DNA from 3 places in the Anaerobacillus sp. ABR4_321 genome. Region 2 is predicted to be linked to each of the others. Evidence: a T-box and tRNA genes for the amino acid it is inferred to sense, from the RefSeq annotation. Region 2 holds a T-box; the other regions hold tRNA genes.
The links. A T-box is a leader RNA that pairs with one kind of tRNA and senses whether it is charged. The one in region 2 lies ahead of leuS (leucine--tRNA ligase), so its partner is inferred to be a tRNA-Leu.

Region 1 (3,257 bases), 1.5 Mb from region 2:
CAAAGTATAATAGCAAAACAATAGGTAATTTTAATTTTCTTTAGATTTGCTTTACAATATTTCAATATAGAATCTACAAGTGTATGATAGTGACTGAAACCAATGTGAAAGGAATGAGCATATGGAACCTTTTTCAATACCATTCTTTGAAGAAAACTTTAGACAGTACATAAAGAAAAACGATGATGTGTTCTCAAAGCAAGAAGCGATGAACAGCTACTACCGGTCAGTTGTGTCTTCTATGATTTACGACAATCTTAACAAAAATTCTGAGATCGTTCGTAGAATTCGAAACCTGGATACTGCATACAAGACGATTAAAGAAGAAAAGGCGGAAGAATAACAAAAGGCTCTCTTACAACATGTAAGAGAGCCTTTTAATTCGTTTACTTGATGTCACATGAATCAGTACCACAAGCGTCACCTTCACTAGTGATTACCTGAAGCTGCTTATCCTCTTCCCAGGCTTTGTTTAACGCCTGTTGGAACATCTCTGGAGGCTGGGCCCCTGAAACAGCATACTTTTCATTAAAGACGTAGAATGGAACGCCTTGAATGCCTAATTGGCTGCCAAGAGACTCATCAAAGCGTACTTCTTTTGAAAACTCTTCACTACGAAGCATATCATTCACTTCTACCCTATCAAGTCCTACCTCTTCAGCTAGGTTACAAAGCGTGTCATGATCAGAGATGTCTTCCGTTTCAGTAAAGTAGGCATAGAAAAGTCTTTCTGCCATCTTTTCCATTAGGTCGTGTTTTGCGGCAAACTGAAGCAGTCGGTGAGAATCAAAAGAATTAGTAGGCTTCATATTCTTAAAATCAAACGTTAAGCCTTCGTTTTCTGCTTGTTGCCTCATGTTCTCACACATACCTTCAGCCTGTTCAAGGCTGACATTATACTTACTCGCTAAAAGCTCAGCTTTGCTTTTTCCAGTTGCTTTTTCTGCGTTCGGATCAAGTTCAAAGCTTCTATAAACGACCGTAACCTCGTCGCGATGTGGAAAGGATTGAAGCGCGGTTTCTAAGCGTCTTTTTCCTATATAGCAAAAAGGACATACAAAATCAGACCAAATTTCTACTCTCATGGTTATCACTCTTTCATAGTAATCGATTTACAGTCAGTGTACCATTTTTCGCTGATAGAGAGATAATGTTTCGCTCATTGCAAGTTATTGTGTTGATTATCTGGAGAAGAGGACATCGATGCCTCAACTTCAGAAAACAATTTTGAATTCATTGGGCCTGTCGTTATCGCTGAATTGGATGGACTTCCACCTAATAAACGTTGAATCGCTATCAAATCCTGACGTAATGAATCGACATCGCCTTTTGTCGCTGCTTGCATGTGAGGCTTTAGTGTATAACCCAGTTGGCCATTCGCTTCCATTGTAGCTTCCTGAACGTCTTCGATCGAGGAGATTTGAGAGTGTCTTAATTTCATTTCTAATTGATCAACAATTAACCTCAGCTTTTTTAGTTCTTTCTCTTGCAATGTACCGTCCTTAATAACCATCTTAGACCGCCCAGAAACCAATCCTTCGATCCAGTCGACTTTCAGCTCTCCAAGTTCGATTAAAACCAGAGTAAGTACGAGTACTAAAGCTATTAACAACGTCACTAGCACATTTTCCCCAGCAATCGGCTGTACGATCAAGGAACCCATTCAAATCATAATAACGACCTGAGCGATCGTCATCTGATTAATCGATTTTCGTCCTGCAATCCGCAAGATGAACGTTCCTCCAACAACGAGTAATACAGCTTTCCATAACAATGAATAATCCAACACACCCTCTCCTCCTTCTCATGAAGTCGATCTCGGCTATCACACATTCTAGTTTTCACTGAAAGATGAGACATTATGAAGAAGTGGTTGTTTCTATCGAAGGTTTAAGACAATAAAAAAAGACTTCTACACTGTAGAAATCCTGACGTTTAAGTATCAAATATGTAACTGGTACCGGTGGTCGGGTTCGAACCGACACTCCTCACGGAACACGATTTTGAGTCGTGCGCGTCTGCCAATTCCGCCACACCGGCATAAAGACAATTTTTTAATTTCGGAAAGTAAATGGTGCCGGAGGCCGGGCTCGAACCGGCACGGAGGTACACCCTCCGCAGGATTTTAAGTCCTGTGCGTCTGCCAATTCCGCCACTCCGGCAGGACTTTTTAAAAAAATATGAAGATTGGAGGCGGCACCCGGATTCGAACCGGGGCGTAAGGGTTTTGCAGACCCGTGCCTTACCACTTGGCTATGCCGCCGTTATAAAAATGGAGCGGAAGACGGGATTCGAACCCGCGACCCCCACCTTGGCAAGGTGGTGTTCTACCACTGAACTACTTCCGCAACTAATATGGCTGGGCTAGCTGGATTCGAACCAGCGCATGACGGAATCAAAATCCGTTGCCTTACCGCTTGGCTATAGCCCAACATAATGGGGCGACTGATGGGAATCGAACCCACGAATGCCGGAACCACAATCCGGTGCGTTAACCACTTCGCCACAATCGCCATTATTTTAAATCTTAATTGGCAGGGGTAGTAGGAATCGAACCCACACCGGAGGTTTTGGAGACCTCTGTTCTACCTTTAAACTATACCCCTATCAAAATGGTGGAGGGGGACGGATTCGAACCGCCGAACCCTGAGGGAGCGGATTTACAGTCCGCCGCGTTTAGCCACTTCGCTACCCCTCCAAAACAGGCAATTATCATTGTAATATATACTATATATAAAAACAATGGAAATTGATACCTTTTTGAGAAAAATGGTGCCGGCCAGAGGACTTGAACCCCCAACCTACTGATTACAAGTCAGTTGCTCTACCAATTGAGCTAGACCGGCAACATGGTGGCTCCGGACGGAATCGAACCGCCGACACGTGGATTTTCAGTCCACTGCTCTACCGACTGAGCTACAGAGCCATGTTTTAAACATTCCGCTTTTACGTTATTTAGATCTAGCTTATAGTAAGAGTTTAGGTTGCCCTAAAGGGCTACAATTAAAATTCAGCTAAGATGCTTATTCGACGTAGTGGAATTTTTTGGTTGCACTCTACCGAGTACTCCCATTGATTTCTAGCAAGAAGTCTATTCGACGTAGTTAGAAATCTTAAATTGGTTGCGGGGGCAGGATTTGAACCTGCGACCTTCGGGTTATGAGCCCGACGAGCTACCGAACTGCTCCACCCCGCGATAATATAATGAATTTTCTAAACCAACTATGTTGATTGAAAATGGCGGTCCCGACGGGAAT
Region 2 (3,257 bases):
ATGTCCGCTCGTTTAGTTCAGCTAAATAGTCGACTACGTCATCCGGAAGGCAGTCTGGTCGAGTTGCGATCGAAAGACCAACTACGCCCTCCTGTTGCAATATGACTTCATATTTTTCACGAAGTTCGTTAACTGGTGCGTAAGTATTGGTGAACGCTTGGAAGTAACCGAGGTATTTCGCATCTTTCCACTTCTTAGCACGAGTTCGGTCTTTTATCGTATTAAACTGTGTAACGAGGTCATCTCTGCGATCACCTGCAAAATCACCAGAGCCACTAACGCTGCAAAACGTACAACCTCCGTGTGCGACTTTCCCATCTCTGTTTGGACAATCGAACCCTCCATCTAAAGGTACTTTAAATACCTTATGACCGAATGTCTGACGTAGGAAATGATTAAACGAGTAGTAACGCATGTCAGTTCCAAAGTGGTCGGGAAGATAATCAAATTTCATAATTGGAGCAACTCCTCTTTCGAACGGCGCCCGTCCAGAATAATAATCAAATTTTATCACTTTCAAAAGGCTTCTCCAAACCTTTTTAAATGTTTGGGAATATTTAGGTCGTGGTAAAGAAGACTATACACAGATAAAGAGGTGAGCGTATGAAAGATAATGAAAAGCGTCATAAAAAAGGCGAAACGAATAATCCAGAACAGCTTCCAGATCAAGAGCGAAATCAGCTCGATGAAGATGTTTCTGAGATGAATGTAGACCCTATTCCACTTGAAGACCTGAAAGAAGAGCAAAAAGAAGAAAAGCAGAAACCAAAATCCAAAGATGACTCAGCTAGTCAAAAGAAATATAGAGAAGGATAACGCACCCACAGTGGTGCGTTTTACTTTGTTTAGAGTTCTCTTTGTCTTCTTACCTTATTGCTTTCGTATCGTGTCAGGCCTCATACGGAAATCTTACTGTTGAAAGATTTTTCCTAATGTATAAACCCCTATGTGACCGTCTAAAATGATAATGTTCTTGACAATTTTCTGAAGTATTCATACAATACAAACTATATACTGAGATTAAACTGAAAGATTATGATGAGGAATAGTAATAAAGCTTCTACTTTAAGAGAGTTAACGGGTGGTGAAAGTTAACATAGAAACTTTATGAACTCGCCTTTGAATCGGAATCCTGAAAGATAGTAGGGAGCCCCGTCCGCCTGCGTTAAAGGTTTTAAGTGAGTGCGATTCAGCACTAATCCGGGTGGTACCGCGGGTGATTGTGAATAACAGATTCTCAACCTCTCGTCCCTGTTTATAGACAGGGATGGGAGGTTTTTTATTTTATGGATAGTTGGAAGGAGAGAGCTAGCATGTCTTTTGATCACAAATCGATCGAAAAGAAATGGCAACACTATTGGGAACAGAATAAAACGTTTAAAACGACTGAAGAAGCAGAGGGAGAAAAAGTTTATTTTCTCGATATGTTTCCATATCCATCAGGAGCAGGTCTGCACGTAGGCCATCCAGAAGGGTATACAGCTACAGATATATTGTCACGTATGAAACGAATGCAAGGGTACAACGTATTGCATCCGATCGGTTGGGATGCGTTTGGTCTTCCAGCAGAGCAGTATGCTCTTGATACAGGTAACAATCCACGTGAATTTACTCAGCAAAACATCAACACGTTCCGTCGCCAAATCAAGGAACTTGGATTCTCGTATGATTGGGATAGAGAAGTAAATACGACCGATCCAAACTACTACAAATGGACACAGTGGATTTTCACAAAACTATATGAAAAAGGTCTTGCTTACGTAGATGAAGTTGCTGTGAACTGGTGTCCAGCTCTAGGAACGGTTCTAGCTAATGAAGAAGTCATCGATGGTAAAAGTGAGAGAGGTGGACACCCGGTAGTACGTAAACCAATGAAACAGTGGGTGTTGAAAATCACAGAGTACGCAGACCGCTTGCTAGAAGATCTTGAAGACCTAGACTGGTCTGAAAGTATTAAAGAGATGCAGCGCAATTGGATCGGGAAGTCAGAAGGTGCTGAAGTAACGTTTGAAATCGACGGACATGATGAATCGATCGATGTCTTTACGACTCGTCCTGATACACTGTTCGGAGCTACGTATATGGTTCTAGCGCCAGAACATCCTCTAGTGGACCTTATTTCAACTGATTCTGAAGCTGCAAAAGTAAAAGACTACCGTTCAAGTGTGCAAACGAAGAGTGATCTTGAGCGTACAGAACTTTCGAAAGAAAAAACAGGCGTCTTCACAGGGGCATATGCGATCAATCCGATCAACAATGAGAAGCTTCCGATCTGGGTAGCAGACTATGTTCTAATGAGCTATGGTACTGGAGCTATCATGGCGGTGCCTGCTCATGATGAGCGTGACTACGAGTTCGCAACAGCTTTCGACCTACCGATAAAAGAAGTTGTAGCAGGTGGAGATATTTCGAAAGAAGCTTACACTGAAGAAGGGGAGCATGTTAATTCAGACTTCCTGAACGGACTTGATAAAACAGAAGCGATCACTAAGAGTATCCAGTGGCTTGAAGAAAAGAACAAAGGTAAGAAAAAGACAACATACAGACTTAGAGATTGGTTGTTCAGCCGTCAACGTTATTGGGGAGAACCAATTCCAATCATCCATTGGGAAGACGGAACGATGAGTGCTGTTCCTGAACAAGATCTTCCAGTCACTTTACCTGAAACAACAGAGATCAAGCCTTCAGGAACGGGAGAATCTCCACTTGCTAACATTGATGAATGGCTAAATGTAGTTGATCCGAAGACTAGTATGAAAGGACGCCGTGAGACAAATACCATGCCTCAATGGGCGGGAAGCTGCTGGTATTATCTTCGTTACATCGATCCAGATAATGATCAAATGTTGGCTGATCCAAAGAAACTTGAAGCTTGGCTTCCTGTAGACATGTATATTGGAGGAGCGGAGCATGCGGTTCTGCACTTGCTATACGCTCGCTTCTGGCATAAAGTACTTTACGATATTGGCGTCGTTCCAACGAAAGAGCCATTCCAGCGTCTACGAAATCAAGGGATGATCCTTGGTGAAAACAATGAGAAGATGAGTAAATCTAAGGGGAATGTTGTTAACCCGGATGAAATTGTTGAAACGCATGGAGCAGACACACTTCGCCTTTACGAAATGTTTATGGGACCATTCGAAGGTTCCATCGCATGGTCAAGCAATGGATTAGACGGTGCTAGAAGGTTCCTTGATCGTGTGTGGCGTTTATACGGAGAAGGTGACCTTTCAAAAAGCTCGATCTCAAAAGAAGCA
Region 3 (3,257 bases), 1.3 Mb from region 2:
TAGAGTGCCCAACTGAATGCTGGCAACTAAGATCAAGGGTTGCGCTCGTTGCGGGACTTAACCCAACATCTCACGACACGAGCTGACGACAACCATGCACCACCTGTCACTCTGTCCCCCGAAGGGGAACGTCCTATCTCTAGGAGTGGCAGAGGATGTCAAGACCTGGTAAGGTTCTTCGCGTTGCTTCGAATTAAACCACATGCTCCACTGCTTGTGCGGGCCCCCGTCAATTCCTTTGAGTTTCAACCTTGCGGTCGTACTCCCCAGGCGGAGTGCTTAATGTGTTAACTTCAGCACTGAGGGTGGAACCCCCCAACACCTAGCACTCATCGTTTACGGCGTGGACTACCAGGGTATCTAATCCTGTTTGCTCCCCACGCTTTCGCGCCTCAGCGTCAGTTACAGACCAGAGAGCCGCCTTCGCCACTGGTGTTCCTCCACATATCTACGCATTTCACCGCTACACGTGGAATTCCACTCTCCTCTTCTGCACTCAAGTCCCCCAGTTTCCAATGGCCCTCCACGGTTGAGCCGTGGGCTTTCACATCAGACTTAAGAGACCGCCTGCGCGCGCTTTACGCCCAATAATTCCGGACAACGCTTGCCACCTACGTATTACCGCGGCTGCTGGCACGTAGTTAGCCGTGGCTTTCTGGTTAGGTACCGTCAAGGTACCGCCCTATTCGAACGGTACTTGTTCTTCCCTAACAACAGAGCTTTACGACCCGAAGGCCTTCGTCACTCACGCGGCGTTGCTCCGTCAGACTTTCGTCCATTGCGGAAGATTCCCTACTGCTGCCTCCCGTAGGAGTCTGGGCCGTGTCTCAGTCCCAGTGTGGCCGATCACCCTCTCAGGTCGGCTACGCATCGTGGCCTTGGTAAGCCGTTACCTTACCAACTAGCTAATGCGCCGCGGGCCCATCCTACAGTGTTAGCCAGAGGCCAACTTTCAACGTTGCATCATGCGATGCTATGTATTACCCGGTATTAGCTCCGGTTTCCCGGAGTTATCCCAGTCTGTAGGGCAGGTTGCCCACGTGTTACTCACCCGTCCGCCGCTGAGAAATGGGAGCAAGCTCCCATTTCTCCGCTCGACTTGCATGTATTAGGCACGCCGCCAGCGTTCGTCCTGAGCCAGGATCAAACTCTCCGATAGAAAAGTTCAATCTAGCTTTAAAACAATGTTGTTTCCGTAGAAACAATTTCTTGCATGGCGTTTCGTTCAGTTTTCAAAGATCGATTTGTTTCTTTCGATGTCGTTTTCAGCGACTTTACTAATGTATCACATCTTGCGAAGTCGCGTCAACACCTTTTTTTAAGAAAGATGGTGGGCCTGAGTGGACTCGAACCACCGACCTCACGCTTATCAGGCGTGCGCTCTAACCAGCTGAGCTACAGGCCCATCTTTATGGAGCGGGTGATGGGAATCGAACCCACGACATCAGCTTGGAAGGCTGAGGTTTTACCACTAAACTACACCCGCATTTCTAGATGGTCGGGAAGACAGGATTTGAACCTGCGACCCCTTGGTCCCAAACCAAGTGCTCTGCCAAGCTGAGCTACTTCCCGACTATGTTATTAAAAATGGCGCGCCCGAGAGGAGTCGAACCCCTAACCTTCTGATCCGTAGTCAGACGCTCTATCCAATTGAGCTACGGGCGCATTATATAGTTGGTGCGGTTGAGAGGACTCGAACCTCCACGGGGTCTCCCCCACTAGCCCCTCAAGCTAGCGCGTCTGCCATTCCGCCACAACCGCGAAAACGTATTTCTTTGTTTGAATTGGTGCGGGTGAAGGGACTCGAACCCCCACGTCGTAAGACACTAGATCCTAAGTCTAGCGCGTCTGCCAATTCCGCCACACCCGCATGAAAATGGTGAGCCATGAAGGACTCGAACCTTCGACCCTCTGATTAAAAGTCAGATGCTCTACCAACTGAGCTAATGGCTCGATAATGGCTGGGCTAGCTGGATTCGAACCAGCGCATGACGGAATCAAAATCCGTTGCCTTACCGCTTGGCTATAGCCCAATATCGATGTGAAAATAAATGGCGGTCCCGACGGGAATCGAACCCGCGATCTCCTGCGTGACAGGCAGGCATGTTAACCGCTACACCACGGGACCTTATCATGCTATTGTTTTTGTTGTTCATTGTTCGAATAAAAATGGTGACCCGTACGGGATTCGAACCCGTGTTACCGCCGTGAAAGGGCGGTGTCTTAACCGCTTGACCAACGGGCCATAAAAATGGCGGAGAAGGAGGGATTTGAACCCTCGCGCCGCTCACGCGACCTACACCCTTAGCAGGGGCGCCCCTTCAGCCACTTGGGTACTTCTCCGTTTGGCTCCACAGGTAGGATTCGAACCTACGACCGATCGGTTAACAGCCGATAGCTCTACCACTGAGCTACTGTGGAATAATATGTTGTTTGTTGTTGCCGTCGTTATCGGCGACATTTAATATAATAACCCATCCAGAAAGCAAAGTCAACATATTCTCAAAAGTTTTTTTGGCTGTTTTTGAGAAGCTAATGATGCGTTTCGGACAAGTCTCTCAAAGAGACTATATTAATTTAACACATAGCTTTTACACCGTCAATAATTAATTAGAAGAAGTTAATAAGAGTTTCCCCCTGCATTTCCCACAGACAAACCTCGCCGTATCTATTCTCCTTTTTCGTTTGTAGGAGGTCTTGCAATTCGAACATTGATAGATGTGTTTGATTTTCTCCGTACGCCTTTGGCCAGGAACAGCCTGACAGTATCTCGAGCCGCCTACACGATTCAGGAGTGCTTTGAAATCTCGATCCTTATGTTTGTATCCTTTCCCTTGAAGATGAAGGTGGTAATGACAGAGCTCATGCTTGATGATACCGATCAGCTCATCAAAACCGTACTCCTCATAATGCTTAGGGTTGAATTCGAGATTATGAGATCTTAATAAATACCGACCGCCCGTTGTTCGTAAACGTGGATTAAACGTTGCTTCGTGAAGGAAAGGCAATCCGAATGATTCAAGTGATGTTTTTTCTACCATTAGCTGCAGGCTTTTGTTATCCATAAACGCCCCTCCTGTGATTCGAACACTTACAAGCAGTATTTCATAAACTAATTTACAGCATCTTATCAAATGTGTCACGAGATTAAAAGGAGGAGATCCTGATGCCTGTCTGGTTTAAGAGACAGCTTCAACAGGCTTATTTACAGAAAGACCGCTACCAAATCAAATTGTTAAATCAGTGCTGGTTTTTCT

Region 1: it encodes a tRNA-Leu, which carries the amino acid that the T-box ahead of leuS (leucine--tRNA ligase) is inferred to sense. The anticodon was not compared.
Region 3: it encodes a tRNA-Leu, which carries the amino acid that the T-box ahead of leuS (leucine--tRNA ligase) is inferred to sense. The anticodon was not compared.

The regions. Positions count from the first base shown of each region.
Region 1 is NZ_JBSWTK010000001.1:223,288-226,544, forward strand. Features, by position in the region: gene yvfG (protein YvfG) at 122-343, shown strand; gene ACXADT_RS01165 (DsbA family oxidoreductase) at 387-1,085, opposite strand; gene ACXADT_RS01170 (YetF domain-containing protein) at 1,160-1,618, opposite strand; gene ACXADT_RS01175 (hypothetical protein) at 1,664-1,789, opposite strand; tRNA gene ACXADT_RS01180 (tRNA-Leu) at 1,956-2,040, opposite strand; tRNA gene ACXADT_RS01185 (tRNA-Leu) at 2,073-2,162, opposite strand; tRNA gene ACXADT_RS01190 (tRNA-Cys) at 2,189-2,263, opposite strand; tRNA gene ACXADT_RS01195 (tRNA-Gly) at 2,274-2,348, opposite strand; tRNA gene ACXADT_RS01200 (tRNA-Gln) at 2,357-2,431, opposite strand; tRNA gene ACXADT_RS01205 (tRNA-His) at 2,438-2,513, opposite strand; tRNA gene ACXADT_RS01210 (tRNA-Trp) at 2,533-2,606, opposite strand; tRNA gene ACXADT_RS01215 (tRNA-Tyr) at 2,614-2,698, opposite strand; tRNA gene ACXADT_RS01220 (tRNA-Thr) at 2,771-2,846, opposite strand; tRNA gene ACXADT_RS01225 (tRNA-Phe) at 2,851-2,926, opposite strand; tRNA gene ACXADT_RS01230 (tRNA-Met) at 3,120-3,196, opposite strand; tRNA gene ACXADT_RS01235 (tRNA-Asp) at 3,239-3,257, opposite strand, start outside.
Region 2 is NZ_JBSWTK010000001.1:1,698,084-1,701,340, forward strand. Features, by position in the region: gene mnmL (tRNA modification radical SAM protein MnmL/YtqA) at 1-454, opposite strand, end outside; gene ACXADT_RS08755 (hypothetical protein) at 604-816, shown strand; T-box leader at 1,027-1,256, shown strand; gene leuS (leucine--tRNA ligase) at 1,314-3,257, shown strand, end outside.
Region 3 is NZ_JBSWTK010000001.1:439,204-442,460, forward strand. Features, by position in the region: rRNA gene ACXADT_RS02330 (16S ribosomal RNA) at 1-1,159, opposite strand, end outside; tRNA gene ACXADT_RS02335 (tRNA-Ile) at 1,329-1,405, opposite strand; tRNA gene ACXADT_RS02340 (tRNA-Gly) at 1,413-1,486, opposite strand; tRNA gene ACXADT_RS02345 (tRNA-Pro) at 1,496-1,572, opposite strand; tRNA gene ACXADT_RS02350 (tRNA-Arg) at 1,589-1,665, opposite strand; tRNA gene ACXADT_RS02355 (tRNA-Leu) at 1,676-1,761, opposite strand; tRNA gene ACXADT_RS02360 (tRNA-Leu) at 1,786-1,870, opposite strand; tRNA gene ACXADT_RS02365 (tRNA-Lys) at 1,878-1,953, opposite strand; tRNA gene ACXADT_RS02370 (tRNA-Gln) at 1,959-2,033, opposite strand; tRNA gene ACXADT_RS02375 (tRNA-Asp) at 2,053-2,128, opposite strand; tRNA gene ACXADT_RS02380 (tRNA-Glu) at 2,171-2,245, opposite strand; tRNA gene ACXADT_RS02385 (tRNA-Ser) at 2,253-2,343, opposite strand; tRNA gene ACXADT_RS02390 (tRNA-Asn) at 2,347-2,421, opposite strand; gene ACXADT_RS02395 (SprT family protein) at 2,607-3,065, opposite strand; gene cmpA (cortex morphogenetic protein CmpA) at 3,167-3,257, shown strand, end outside.